DNA from 3 places in the Acidovorax sp. GW823-FHT05D11 genome. Region 2 is predicted to be linked to each of the others. Evidence: predicted binding sites of a transcription regulator. Region 2 holds the regulator's gene; each other region holds the start of a gene.
What was found. The regulator FNR, encoded in region 2, switches genes on or off when oxygen is low (the NO sensors DNR and NnrR bind a similar motif). The targets are predictions, from matches to a motif close to TTGATNNNNATCAA.
Positions count from the first base shown of each region.

Region 1: AC3RCE_RS12045 (universal stress protein) is a predicted target of FNR. The motif match lies at 2,032-2,045, and genes of this name have one in related genera.
Region 3: ubiU (ubiquinone anaerobic biosynthesis protein UbiU) is a predicted target of FNR. The motif match lies at 2,611-2,624, and genes of this name have one in related genera.

Region 1 is NZ_CM179502.1:2,571,663-2,575,937, forward strand. Features, by position in the region: gene AC3RCE_RS12030 (PilZ domain-containing protein) at 1-356, opposite strand, end outside; gene AC3RCE_RS12035 (hypothetical protein) at 623-1,117, shown strand; gene AC3RCE_RS12040 (2OG-Fe dioxygenase family protein) at 1,227-2,006, shown strand; gene AC3RCE_RS12045 (universal stress protein) at 2,130-2,567, shown strand; gene AC3RCE_RS12050 (tripartite tricarboxylate transporter substrate binding protein) at 2,766-3,749, opposite strand; gene bktB (beta-ketothiolase BktB) at 3,923-4,275, opposite strand, start outside.
Region 2 is NZ_CM179502.1:2,054,715-2,058,989, forward strand. Features, by position in the region: gene ccoG (cytochrome c oxidase accessory protein CcoG) at 1-399, shown strand, start outside; gene AC3RCE_RS09425 (FixH family protein) at 472-753, shown strand; gene AC3RCE_RS09430 (hypothetical protein) at 805-1,098, shown strand; gene fnr (fumarate/nitrate reduction transcriptional regulator Fnr) at 1,164-1,886, opposite strand; gene hemN (oxygen-independent coproporphyrinogen III oxidase) at 2,073-3,455, shown strand; gene AC3RCE_RS09445 (sulfite exporter TauE/SafE family protein) at 3,461-4,219, shown strand.
Region 3 is NZ_CM179502.1:5,544,461-5,548,735, forward strand. Features, by position in the region: gene trhA (PAQR family membrane homeostasis protein TrhA) at 1-356, opposite strand, end outside; gene AC3RCE_RS25550 (U32 family peptidase) at 375-1,304, opposite strand; gene ubiU (ubiquinone anaerobic biosynthesis protein UbiU) at 1,498-2,532, opposite strand; gene AC3RCE_RS25560 (MFS transporter) at 2,729-3,904, shown strand; gene AC3RCE_RS25565 (LysR family transcriptional regulator) at 3,901-4,275, opposite strand, start outside.

The sequences.
Region 1 (4,275 bases), 520 kb from region 2:
GCGGTCAGCTCGCCCAGGTCGCGTTCGAGCAGTGCGGGGTCGCCCAGCTGCAGCTCGATCAGGCGGCGCAGGTGGGTCACGCTGTCCAGGTCGATCCCGCGGCACAGCAGACCGGTGTGCAGCCCCTCCACGTGCGCGACCTCGGTGGACATGGCGATGTGGTTGCCGGTTTCGGCCAAGGGAATGGTGAGCTGGCACAGCATGCCGGTCTGCAGGTTCGCCTGCGCCGGTGCCACCAGCAGCGCGCCCTTGAGCGAAAGGTCCTGCACGTGGACGCTGAAGGCGTCGGTGGACGTGGTCAGCAAGGCCGGCGCGTCAAAGCCGACGCGGACAAAGTGGCGGCGTTCGTGGGGCATCGCTGTCTCCTGGACCGAAGCGGGTGGTGGCACATGCTACTCCAAGCCCGGCGGCTGCACGCATTTGCCGGGCACGCCGGGCCGCCGGATGAACCTGCTTCAGGCGGCGTGGGGCGGCGGCGGGCAGCCCGGTTCTGTCGCCATTTGCTTACATCTTTTGCGCGGATTCGGGTTTAGGGTAGGGCGGGCTTTGTTACAAATCAGGGTCCGCGCACCGCAGCCGCACATCGTGTGCTGTTCCGGGCGGTACAAGCAAGGAGTTCCCGATGAAAACCACAACCATGACCACGATGTCCACGATCCGTCTCCTCCTGTCTGGCGCGGCGGCCGCGCTGCTGCTCGCCGCGGCGGGCGGCGCGCATGCGCAGACCTACATCAATGCCACGGTGGGCGGCGAGCTGGCCCCCGGCGTGTACGGCCGCATCAACATCGGCAATGCGCCACCGCCGCCGCTGCTGTATGCCGAGCCGGTCATCATCCACCGCCCCGCGGTCGTGGTGCCGCGCTCGCCGATCTACCTCTACGTGCCGCCCGGCCATGCCAAGAACTGGGGCAAGCACTGTGCGCGCTACAACGCGTGCAGCCAGCCGGTGTACTTCGTGCAGGAGCCGCCACCACGCCGTGGCCCTCCGCACCGGGGCCCTGGCCGCGATGACCGCCGGTGGGATGACGACCATCGCCACGGCGGCAAGCAGGACCGCGACCATGACCGGGGCCGCGGCAACAATGGCAAGGGCCATGGACATGGCCACCGCGACTGACTGACTGACGGACCGCGCGGCGCACCTCCCTGCAAGGCCGCGCCGCGCTGCACCGCGTTTGCGCCATCGCAGACGCGGTGCCGGCACCAGCGGTTAAGCTCGGGCCTCTATGGCCCAAGTCACTTTTTCTCCCCCCTTCACCGCCCCCCAGGATGTCGCCAGCCAGCTGCGGCAGAACGGCTTTGCCGTCCTGTCGCCGGCGGACGTGGCCCGCTGGACGGGCTGCGCCCTGCCGGAATTGCTGGGCCTGAACGGCGACTGGGCGGGGCTGCCCCCCGATGATTTCCTCAAGGACGGCGGGCGCTACCGCCGCCGCCGCCATGCCTGCTTTGTGGTGCAGGACGGGCAGGTGCGGCAGGTGCCGCACCGCGCGCACTGGCAGCCTGTGGAGTACAACGCGCTGCATGGCGGCATGGAGCGCTGGTTTGCCCCCATGGAGCCCGCCACCGTCGCCCGGCCGGTGTGGCAGCAGCTGCTGGCAGCGCTGGCCGGGGTGTCCGAGGCCGTGTTTGCGCGCTCCGAGGCGCCTGCATCCTGGTTCGTCGAGGCCCACCAGTTCCGCATCGACACCACCGACGGCATTGGCCGGCCCACCCCCGAGGGCGCCCACCGCGACGGCGTCGACCTGGTGGCCGTGTTCCTCGTGGGGCGCGAGGGCATCAAGGGCGGCGAGACGCGGGTGTTCGAGGCGGCGGGCCCCAGCGGCCAGCGCTTCACGCTGACCGAGCCGTGGTCCCTGCTGCTGCTGGACGATGCGCGCATGATCCATGAATCCACGCCCATCCAGCCCCTGGGCGAGGGGGGGCATCGCGACACCCTCGTGGTCACCTGCCGCCGGGGTGGTTTCCAGGGGGCGGATGTGGTCGGGCAGGCCCCTGCGGGCCGCTGAACGCCGGCAAGGGAGTGCGTCCGATTTGATGCGAATCAAGATGCGCGGTATGGTGGGCGTTCAAACTGATGTCCATGGCCGGGCCACAAGCCAGGTCCCACACTCAACTCAAGGAGAAGCACCATGTTCAAGCACATTCTGGTTCCAGTCGACGGTTCCAATACCTCGATGCTCGCGGTCTCCAAGGCCGCGGCCCTGGCCAAGACCTTTGGCAGCGCCGTGACGGCGGTCTACGTGGTCGATCCCTATCCCTTCACGGGCGTGGGGGCTGATTTCGCCTACGGCCAGGCCCAGTACATCAACGCGGCCACCGCCGAGGCCAACAGCGCCCTGGATGCCACCAAGAAGGCCATGGCCGAGGCTGGCGTGCCGGTGACCACCGTGGTGGGCGAAGGCCACGCAGTGCATGAAGGCATCCTGCGCGCGCTGGAAAGCACGGGCGCCGATCTCATCGTGATGGGCTCGCACGGCCGCCGCGGGCTTGAAAAGCTGGTGCTGGGCAGCGTCACGCAGCGCGTGCTGGGCGTGGTGCACATCCCGGTGCTGGTCGTGAGGGACTGAGCGCCATCCCCCATGAGGAACGGCTCCGAAAGGAGCCGTTCTTCATTTCAGTTCTCGATGGCGCCGCGCACCAGCGCATCCCACATTCCACAGCTCGTGGAACAGGCACGCCCTTCGCCAGTGCACCCGTGGATCTGGCTTTGCCAGGCCACCGGCTGCGTCCCCCTTCAGGGGGAAGGCGCGAAGCGCCTCAGGGGGTCACTCAATCTTCGCGCCCGAGGCTTCGACGATGCCCTTCCACTTGGCGTAGTCGGTCTTGAGCAGGGTGCCGAACTGCGCGACGGACATGGCTTCCGGCTCCGCGCCCTGGGCATGGATGGCGGCCTTCATGTCGGCCGTGGCCAGGAGCTTGTTGATCTCGGCGTTGATGGCACTCACCACGGCGGCCGGCGTGCCGGCGGGGGCGAACACGCCGTACCAGGTGCTCACGTCGAAGTCCTTGAAGCCCGACTCGGCCACGGTGGGCACCTCGGGCAGGGACGAGCTGCGCTTGGCCGAGGTCACGGCCAGGGGGCGCAGCTTGCCGGACTTGATCTGGCCCATGGCCGAGGGCAGGGACGAAACCAGCAGGTCCACATTGCCCGCCAGCGCATCCATCAGCGCGGGATTGGATCCCTTGTAGGGAATGTGGCTCAGCTTCACGCCCGCGGCCTTCTCGAACAGGTCGCCCGCCAGGTGGATGGACGTGCCGTTGCCGGGCGAGCCATAGGTGATGGTCCCGGGCGCGGCCTTGGCGGCGGCCACCACGTCGGCCAGGGTCTTGTACTTGGAGTTGACGCTGGTGGCGATGACCACGGGCGTGTAGGCGACGTGGGCCACGGCGGTCAGGTCCTTGGTGGGGTCCCAGGGCAGGTTCTTGTAGAGCCAGGGGCCGATCACGAGGTTGTCCTTCTGGCCCATCACGAGGTCATAGCCTGTGGGGGCCGCCTTGACGGCCTCGCCGATGCCGATGGTGCCGCCGGCGCCCGCCTTGTTGTCGGCCACCACGGTCCACTTGGCGCTCTCGGTGAGCTTGGTGGCCACCAGGCGCGAGAGGATGTCGGTGCCGCCGCCGGGCGGGAAGGGCACGATCAGGCGGATGGGCTTGGTGGGGTAGGCCGCAGCCGGTGCGGGGGCCTGGGCGTGCGCGGTGGTGCCCACGGCGAAGGCGAGGGCGGTGAAGGAAAGCAGGGTGCGAATCATGGTGAGAGATGTCTCCGTCGGTTCAATATGGACAGGCGGCCGCGCAGGCGCGCTCCGCTCTGCTGGTCTTGGCGCCAGCACCCACGGATGATCGCCGATCCTGCGCGGGGCTGGCCTTGCCGATACAGGGTGGCAACATCGCCACTGGCGATGGCAAGGCCGGGCGGCACGGGTCAGATGCGCTCGAAGATCGCGGCGATGCCCTGGCCGCCGCCGATGCACATGGTCACCAGCGCGTAGCGGCCCTGCACGCGCTGCAGTTCGTGCAGCGCCTTCACGGTGATCAGCGCGCCGGTCGCGCCGATGGGGTGGCCCAGCGAGATGCCCGATCCGTTCGGATTGACCTTGGCCGGGTCCAGGCCCAGGTCCTTGGTGACGGCGCAGGCCTGGGCGGCAAAGGCCTCGTTGGCTTCGATCACGTCGAGGTCGTTCACCGTGAGGCCTGCCCTTTTCAGCGCCAGCTGCGTGGCGGGCACGGGGCCGATGCCCATGTACTTGGGGTCCACGCCCGCGTGGGCATAGGCCA
Region 2 (4,275 bases):
GTGCTGATCTACACCGCCGTGCTGGTGGCACTGTGCGTGGGCATGATGGCCAGCCTGGTCACCCGCACGCCGCTCAAGGTGGATGTGGTGCGCGACCGCGCGGCCCTGTCGCGCATCGTGGCGGGCGGCAAGCTGGAGAATATCTACCGCCTGCAGATCATGAACGCCACCGAAGGCCCCCAGCGCTACCGCATCGGCGCCCGCGGCCTGGACGGGCTGGAGGTGGCCTCTGAAGCCGAGGTGGACATTGGCCCCGCGGAGTCCCGGTGGGTGGCCGTGCGCCTGCAGATACCGTATGGCTCCGCGCCCCCGGGCTCCCATGCCGTGCAGTTCGATGTGCAGGCGGTGGGCGCTGCGGCCCATGTGACCGAGAAGTCCGTATTCCTGGTGCCCCGATGAGGCGACGTGCACCCCGGTGCACGGCCCCGGGGACGTTGTATGACCGAGAAGATTTTTGAGGAGCAAGCACCCATGCCATCCAATCCAGCCATCGGCTCCGCCCCCGCCACCGCTGCGCCCTGGTGGAAATTCGGCCACGTCTGGCTGATCATCGCCGGCCCTGCCATCGTCATCGTGGCGGGCTTTGTCACGCTGTGGCTGGCGATTTCGCGGCCAGACCCCGTGGTCGCCGAGGACTACTACCGCCAGGGCATCGAAATCAACAAGACGCTGGAGGCTCCGGAGAAGAGCCTGGCCCCGGCTATGAAGGGCCGCAACCACGCGGCGACACCGGTTCAGGACCAGCCACGCTGAAACCCCTGGCCGAGCAGCGGGTCTGCGCGGCCTTACCAGGAGACAACCCCGATGTGGACGCAACGCCTGATGTGGATTGCATGGCCCGCCTTTCTGATGGCGGGCGCGATGGAGATGCTGGTTTTTGCGATGGTGGACCCGCAGGACCTGCATTGGTTCGGGCAGCCGCTGGCCCTGTCGCGCCAGGGCGTCTACACGCTCGCGTTCTTTGCGTTCTGGGCCATCACCATGGCCTCCAGCGCGTTGACCACGCTGCTGGCAATGTCGCCCTTTGAACTCAACCGCTGCCCCGTGCCCGAAGGCGAGCGCCCTGATGATTGCCGAAAGACATCATCCTGCCCTTGAACAGCGCACCGGCCGGGCTCCGGTGGCAAGGCGTTGCCGGGACGGGCGGACCTGGCTCGCCTTGCTCAGTGGCAGGCGGACTGGTTGTTCACGATGCGCTTGAGCGCGTCGGTCTCGAGGATGCGGACATGGCGCTGCTTGACTTCGACAATGCCTTCTTCCACAAACTTGGAGAAGGTGCGGCTCACGGTCTCGAGCTTGAGGCCCAGGTAGCTGCCGATCTCCTCGCGCGTCATGCGCAGCACCAGCTCGGACTGCGAGAATCCGCGGGCGTGCAGGCGCTGCACCAGATTGAGCAGGAACGCTGCCAGGCGCTCCTCGGCACGCATGCTGCCCAGCAGCAGCATCACGCCGTGTTCGCGCACGATCTCGCGGCTCATGATCTTGTGCACGTGGTGCTGCAGCGCGGTGACCTCGCGGGACAGTTCCTCGATGCGGTCAAACGGCATGACGCAGACCTCGGCGTCTTCCAGGGCCACCGCATCGCAGGTGTGGTGGTCATTCACGATGCCGTCCAGGCCGATGATCTCGCCCGCCATCTGGAACCCCGTGACTTGGTCGCGTCCGTCCTCGGTGGCCACGCAGGTCTTGAAAAAGCCGGTGCGGATGGCATAAAGCGAGGTGAACGACTCACCATTGCGAAACAGCGTGCCGCCGCGCTTCACCTTGCGGCGAACTGCAACGACCTCGTCGATGCGGTGCAGTTGCTCTTCGCTCAGGCCCACCGGCATGCACAGCTCGCGCAGGTTGCAATTGGAACAGGCGACTTTGATGGTGAGCGGGTTCATAGGCACAGGGCGGAGTTAGGTTTCGAGCATACCGCCCGATGGCCGAAGAGGGAGTCTCTTGGAGGGCGGGCAGGCGACTGACATGCATCAAATTGTCGCTGTTCCGGCCACTCCATCACTTGATTCATGTCAAGGACATGGGGAGCAGCTTACGGCACAGTCAAGGTGTACGCAAGGATTCGCCCCATGACCGCTGTTTCGCCTGACCTGCTGCGCCGTTTTGACGTACCAGGCCCCCGCTATACCTCCTATCCGACGGCCGACCGGTTTGTGGAAGCCTTCGGCCAGGAGGACTACGCCCTCGCCCTCGAGCAGCGCCGCATGGGCACCCTGACCAAGGCGCTGCCCTTGTCCCTGTATGTGCACATCCCCTTTTGCGAGTCGCTGTGCTACTACTGCGCCTGCAACAAGATCATCACCAAGCACCACGACCGGGCTGAAGTCTATCTGCGCTATCTCAGCCGCGAGATCGATCTGCACACGGCGCACTGCGGCACGGGCCAGGTGGTGAGCCAGCTGCACCTGGGCGGCGGCACTCCCACCTTCCTGTCGGACGATGGCTTGCGGGAACTCATGGCGATGCTCCAGCGCAGCTTCACCCTGGCGCCGGGCGGGGAGTACTCGATCGAGGTGGACCCCCGTACCGTCAATGCCGACCGGCTTGCCGTGCTCGCGGAGCTTGGATTCAACCGGCTGAGTTTTGGCGTGCAGGATTTTGACCCCGAGGTCCAGAAGGCGGTGCACCGCATCCAGCCCGCCGAACAGGTGTTTTCGCTGGTGGAATCCGCGCGCTCGCTCGGCTTCGAATCGATCAATGTGGACCTGATCTACGGGTTGCCGCGCCAGACGCCGGAGTCGTTCGACCGTACGCTGGCGCAGGTGGTTCAGTTGCGGCCTGATCGCATTGCGCTGTATGCCTATGCCCACCTGCCGGAGCGGTTCAAGCCCCAGCGCCGCATCCTCTCCGCCGAACTGCCCGCAGCCTCCGGCAAGGTGTCGATGCTCTCCCGTTCGCTCGACGCGTTCATGGGCGCCGGCTATGTGTATGTGGGGATGGACCACTTCGCGCTGCCGGAGGACTCGCTGGCCGTCGCCAAGCGGCAGGGCCGCCTGCACCGTAACTTCCAGGGCTACAGCACCCAGCCCGACTGCGACCTGATCGGCCTGGGCGTGTCGGCCATTGGCAGGGTCGGCGCCACCTACAGCCAGAACGCCAAGACCCTGGATGAGTACTACGACCTGCTGAACCAGGGGCGTCTGCCCGTGGTGCGTGGCTTGGCCCTGACGCGGGACGACCTCGTGCGCCGCGCCGTCATCATGTCCTTGATGTGCCAGGGAGAACTGCTGTTCGAGCCCATGGAACAGGCCTGGCTTCTCGATTTTCGGCACTATTTCTCCGCCGAACTGGCGCAACTCGACACCATGGCCGAGCAGGGGCTGGTCAAGGTGAGGCCCGACGGTGTCGAGGTCACGGCCATGGGCTGGTTCTTCGTGCGCGGCATCGCCATGGTTTTCGACCGATATCTGCAGGCAGACCGCAACCGCGCGCGTTTTTCACGCATCATCTGAATCCCATGCTTGCAACGGTTGCCTCGACTGCCTTGTTGATGGGGCTCGTTGGCGGGTCCCATTGCCTGGCCATGTGCTCGGCACCTTGTGGCGCCGTGGTGGGGCAGGGGAGCGCGGGCTGCGCATCCGCCCCGGGCGCCGGGGCGCCGGCGGAGGGGGCTCCCCCGAAGGTGCAGGCGGTGCGGTGGGCACCGCGCGGTGGCGTGGCCCGGCGGGCCGTGGCCTTTCATGCGGGCCGCCTGACGGGATATGCGCTGGCGGGCGGGCTGGCCGCCCTGGCCATGGACAGCCTGGCGTGGCTCACTCAGCAGACCATGGCACTGCGCCCGGCGTGGACCTTGATGCACGTCGCGGTGATGGCGTGGGGGCTGATGCTGATGGTCCAGGCGCGGCAGCCGCTCTGGGTGGAGCAGGCGGGCCGTGGCGTGTGGGAGCGCGTGAGGCCTCTGGTCCGTGCACCGGGGGGCATTCTTGCCGCGGGGTTTCTCTGGGCGCTGATGCCCTGTGGCTTGCTGTATTCGGCGCTGCTGGTGGCTGCCTTGAGCGGAGGGCCCCTGGAGGGCGCATTGTCCATGGCGCTTTTTGGCATTGGCAGCGGCGTCTGGCTGGTCGGCGGGCCCTGGGCCTGGACGCGGTTGCGGGCCCGGCTCAACACCGTGCGCGCGGACTGGGGGACGCGCGCCGCCGGTGGCCTGCTCTGCGCGGTGGCAAGCTGGGCACTGTGGATGGACCTCGTCTACAAACCCTCGCTGTGGTGCCGCTAGCGTGCATTCGCGCCGCGGCGGCCTGAGGGCGCGGCGGTCTCGGTAACCCACATCCC
Region 3 (4,275 bases), 2.1 Mb from region 2:
ATCTCCTGCGCGATGCCCAGCAGCGCCAGGCCCCACACCACGCCCAGCAGCGACCAGCCCCAGGGGCCGCGCAGCGACACGAGCGCGAACGGGGTGTAGCTGCCGGCGATCAGCAGGTAGATGCTGCAGTGGTCGAGCTTTTGCAGCACGGCCTTGATGGCGCGCCGGCGCACGCTGTGGTACGCGGTGGACGCGGCGTACAGCGCCACCAGCATGGCGCCGTAGATGCTGAAGGCGACCACCTTCCACGGGTCGTCCAGGCGCGCCGCGAGCGTGATGAGCACGGCCGCGCCCGCCGTGGCGAGCACGGCCCCGGCCAGGTGGCTGATGCTGTTGAAGCGTTCTCCGGCGTACATGCGATGGGGGCCCGCGGGTCAGGACTGCGCCACGGCGCTCCGCACGCGCCCCTGCTCCAGGCCCGGGCGGCCGAACCAGTAGCCGTCGCAGGGGAGGTCGGGCATCAGCGGCTGCATGCGCTCCACCAGGTCGCAGGCCGCCTCGGGGGCGCGCGCGTGGCGGGCTTCGTCAAACGCGGCCACCACCTGCGGCATGTGCTGCGCCTGCGGGCTCAGGCGCAGCACGTCCACGCCGCAGGCGCGCAGGCCCGCCAGTTCGTTGGCCAGGTTGTAGACGCGGGCCGATTGCGTCTGCGTGCCGTTGAGCACGAGAAAGCCCTCGTTCTCGCGCGTGCGCAGCGGCAGCCCGTCGGCATGCTGCAGGCAGCTGAACTGGCAGTCGTCCTTGGGCAGGTTGCGGTGGCGCGCGGTGAAGCAGCGCGCCGAGTACGCCAGCGGCATGCGCCCGTAGGCGAAGACCTCGGTCTCCAGGCCCTGCGGGCGCTGCGCCAGCACGGCCGACAGCGCGTCCCGCGACATCTCCACCGGCATCACCCAGCGGGTGGCGCCGAACTGCGCCATCCACTGCAGCGAGTGCGCGTTGTACAGGTTCAGGTGCGGCCCGGCCACGAAGGCCCGCGGCCCGGTGGGTGGCCGCGAGAGGCAGTGCACGGCGCCCATGTCGTTGGCCTCCACGGTGAACTCGCCGTTGGCCGTGATCTTGTGCAGCAGGCCCACGTCCGCACTGGATTCGATGAGCACCTGGGTGGACAGCACGGCCTCCTTGCCCGCGTCCCGCAGCATGCGCGCCAGCGCCAGCCAGTCGGCCAGGCGCAGCTCATGGCGGCGCGAGCACACTGTCTCGCCCAGGTACACCACGTCGACGGGCGTGGCGGCCATGGCTTCGTAAAACGCGAACACGGTGTCGCGCGGCCAGTAGTACAGCAGGGGGCCGAGAGAGAGTTTCATGGGGCGGGCTTCAGGGGTTTGATCGTGGGATCCAGATGCTGGGAGCGGCGCATGGAGTTCGAATCTGGCGCGGCCCAAGCCAGCGACCGCCGCGCAAGGGCCGCCCCGCCGCGCTGGCGGTGTCCCCCTTCCCGCATCGCGCAAGCGAGGCGAGAGAAGGGGGAAGGCGCGAAGCGCATCAGGGGGTTGTTCTTCATTTCCAGGGGCGGTGGTAGGCGCCCAGCGTGTGCTGCTGCCCTTCGGCCACCTGGTCCAGGCTGGCCATCCAGCGCGTCTTGGGCGCGTAGCGGTGGGGGTGGGCCAGGCACTGGTCGATGGCCTCGCGCCAGACCTGCGTGACCTGGGCCACGTAGGCCGGGCTGCGCTGGCGCCCTTCGATCTTGATGGCGCGCACGCCCATCTTCACGAGCTGGGGCAACAGCTCCAGGGTGTTGAGGCTGGTGGGCTCCTCGATGGCGTAGTAGTTCTCGTCGCCGCCCACGTCGAAGCGGCCCTTGCACAGCGTGGGGTAGCCGGCGCTCTCGCCGGGCGCATAGCGGTCGATCAGCACGCCGTTCAGGCGCGACTCGCGGCCCTGCGGCGTTTCCACCCAGCGCACGGCCTTCGGGGGCGAGCACACGCCGTGCGTGTTGGGCGATTCGCCCGTCGCATACGACGACAGCGCGCAGCGCCCCTCGACCATCACGCACAGGCTGCCAAAGCCGAACACCTCGATCTCCACGGGCGTGCGGTCGATGACCTGGCGCACCTGCTCCATCGACAGCACGCGCGGCAGCACGGCGCGCACGATGCCGAACTGCTCGCGGTAGAAGTTGATGGCCTCGTAGTTGGTGGCCGAGCCCTGCACCGACAGGTGCAGCCGCAGCCGGGGGTGGCGCTGCACCGCGTATTGCATGAGGCCCGGGTCGGCCAGGATGACCGCGTCCACGCCCAGGTCCACCGCCTTGTCCAGGGCGCTGCGCCACGGCCCCGGGTTGGCGGCCTGCGGGTAGGTGTTGAGCGCCATGAAGACCTTGCAGCCACGCGCATGCGCATGGGCGATGCCGCTGGCGATGGCCGCCTCGTCAAAGTTCAGGCCCGCGAAGTTGCGCGCGTTGGTCGCGTCGCGCAGGCCCAGGTAGACGCAGCTGGCGCCATGGTCCACCGCCGCCTTGAGCGCGGGCAGGCTGCCGGCGGGGCAGACGAGTTCGAGGGCGGGCGCGGCCTCTGCAGGGTTGTGGGGTTCCATGGCTCTGGTTCAAACGCAGGCCCCCGGTGGGAGCCCAAGCACTGGGTGGCACCATACCGAGGCCGCTGCGCGCGCCGGCTGATCTTCATCAACCGGAGTGCACAATGCCAGAGCAATGCAGTCGGACTTTGACGCGGCCCGGCCGCCCATGCCCGCCTCGACCCTTTCCTTCCCCATTCCAACAACACCCTTCGCCGTGAACAAGAACCTGTGGCTGCTGGCCCTGTGCCAGGGCCTTTTCCTGACCAACAACGTGGTTTTCATCGCCATCAACGGCCTGGTAGGCCTGCAGCTCGCCCCCTTTGGCTGGATGGCCACGCTGCCCGTGATGGGCTATGTGGTGGGCGGGGCCCTGTCCACCGCGCTCGTGGCCCGCAGCCAGGCCCGGTGGGGCCGCAAGGTGTCGTTCCAGATCGGGCTGGCCGTGGCGATCGCGTCGTGCGGCCTGTGCGCGTGGGCGGCCTTCAGCGCCAGTTTCTGGCTGCTGTGCGCCGCCACCGTGGTGGCGGGCTACTACAGCGCCAATGGCCAGCTCTACCGCTTTGCCGCCGCCGAGCTGGCCCCCGCGGCCTACCGCGAAAAGGCCGTGTCGCTGGTGCTGGCGGGCGGCCTGCTGGGCGCCGTGGCCGGGCCGAACCTGGCCAGCGCCACGCGCACGCTGTTTCCGGTGCCTTTCGCGGGCGCCTACGTGGTGCTCATGGGCGTGGCCCTGCTGTCCATGCTGTGCATGGCGGCGATCCGCTTCGAGGCGCAGCCCGCGCGGCGCGACGCCGCGGGGCAGCCCGTCGCGGGCCGCCCCCTGTCCGAGCTGATGCGCCAGCCCGCGTTCGTGGTGGCCATCCTGGGCGCCGCGCTGGGCTATGGCGTGATGAACCTGCTGATGGCCGCCACGCCGCTGGCGATGCAGGTGTGCGGCTTCAACTTCGATGCAGCCGCGCTGGTGCTGGAGTGGCACGTGATCGGCATGTTCGCGCCCGGCTTCGTCACCGGCCACCTCATCAAGCGCTTTGGCGTGCTGTCCATCATGGGCGCCGGCGTGCTGCTGAACCTGGCCTGCGTGGCCGTGGCGCTCATGGGCGTGGAGCTGCACCACTTCGGCATCGCGCTGTTCATGCTCGGCGTGGGCTGGAACTTCCTGTTCACGGGGGCCACCACGCTGTCCATGACCGCCTACCGCCCCGAGGAAAAGGACCGCGCCCAGGCCGCCATCAACTTCTGCGTGTTCGCCACGCTGGCGCTCAGCTCGTTCTCGTCCGGCGTGCTGGTCACCACGCAGGGCTGGACGCTGCTCAATGCCGGGTCCCTGGTGCCCATCGTGGTCACGGGCCTGGCGCTCGCCTGGCTCGCGGCCCGGCGGCGGCGCGCCGTCTAGGCCCGCGTGGCTCCGGCGCCGGCACCGCCCGGCACCGCGACCGCGTGGGCGAGCCACCGGGCAAACGCGGCCACGGCGGGGTCTTCCTGCCGCCCCTGCGCCACGAAGAGACTGTAGCCACGCAGGCCGCTGTCATGGTGGGGATGCGCCAGCGCCAGTTCGCCGGACAGCAGCTCGCGCTCCACGAAGTAGTGCGGCACCAGGCCGATGCCCAGGTCCGCGCGCACCGCCTCGACCAGCATGGAAAACAGGTCGAACCGGTGGCCGCCCAGGCTGTGCGCCGGCACGCGCGTGATGCCCGCGCGGGTGAACCACGCATCCCACGCGCCCAGCCGCGAGCTCAGCTGCAGCAGCGGCACCGCGCGGAAGTC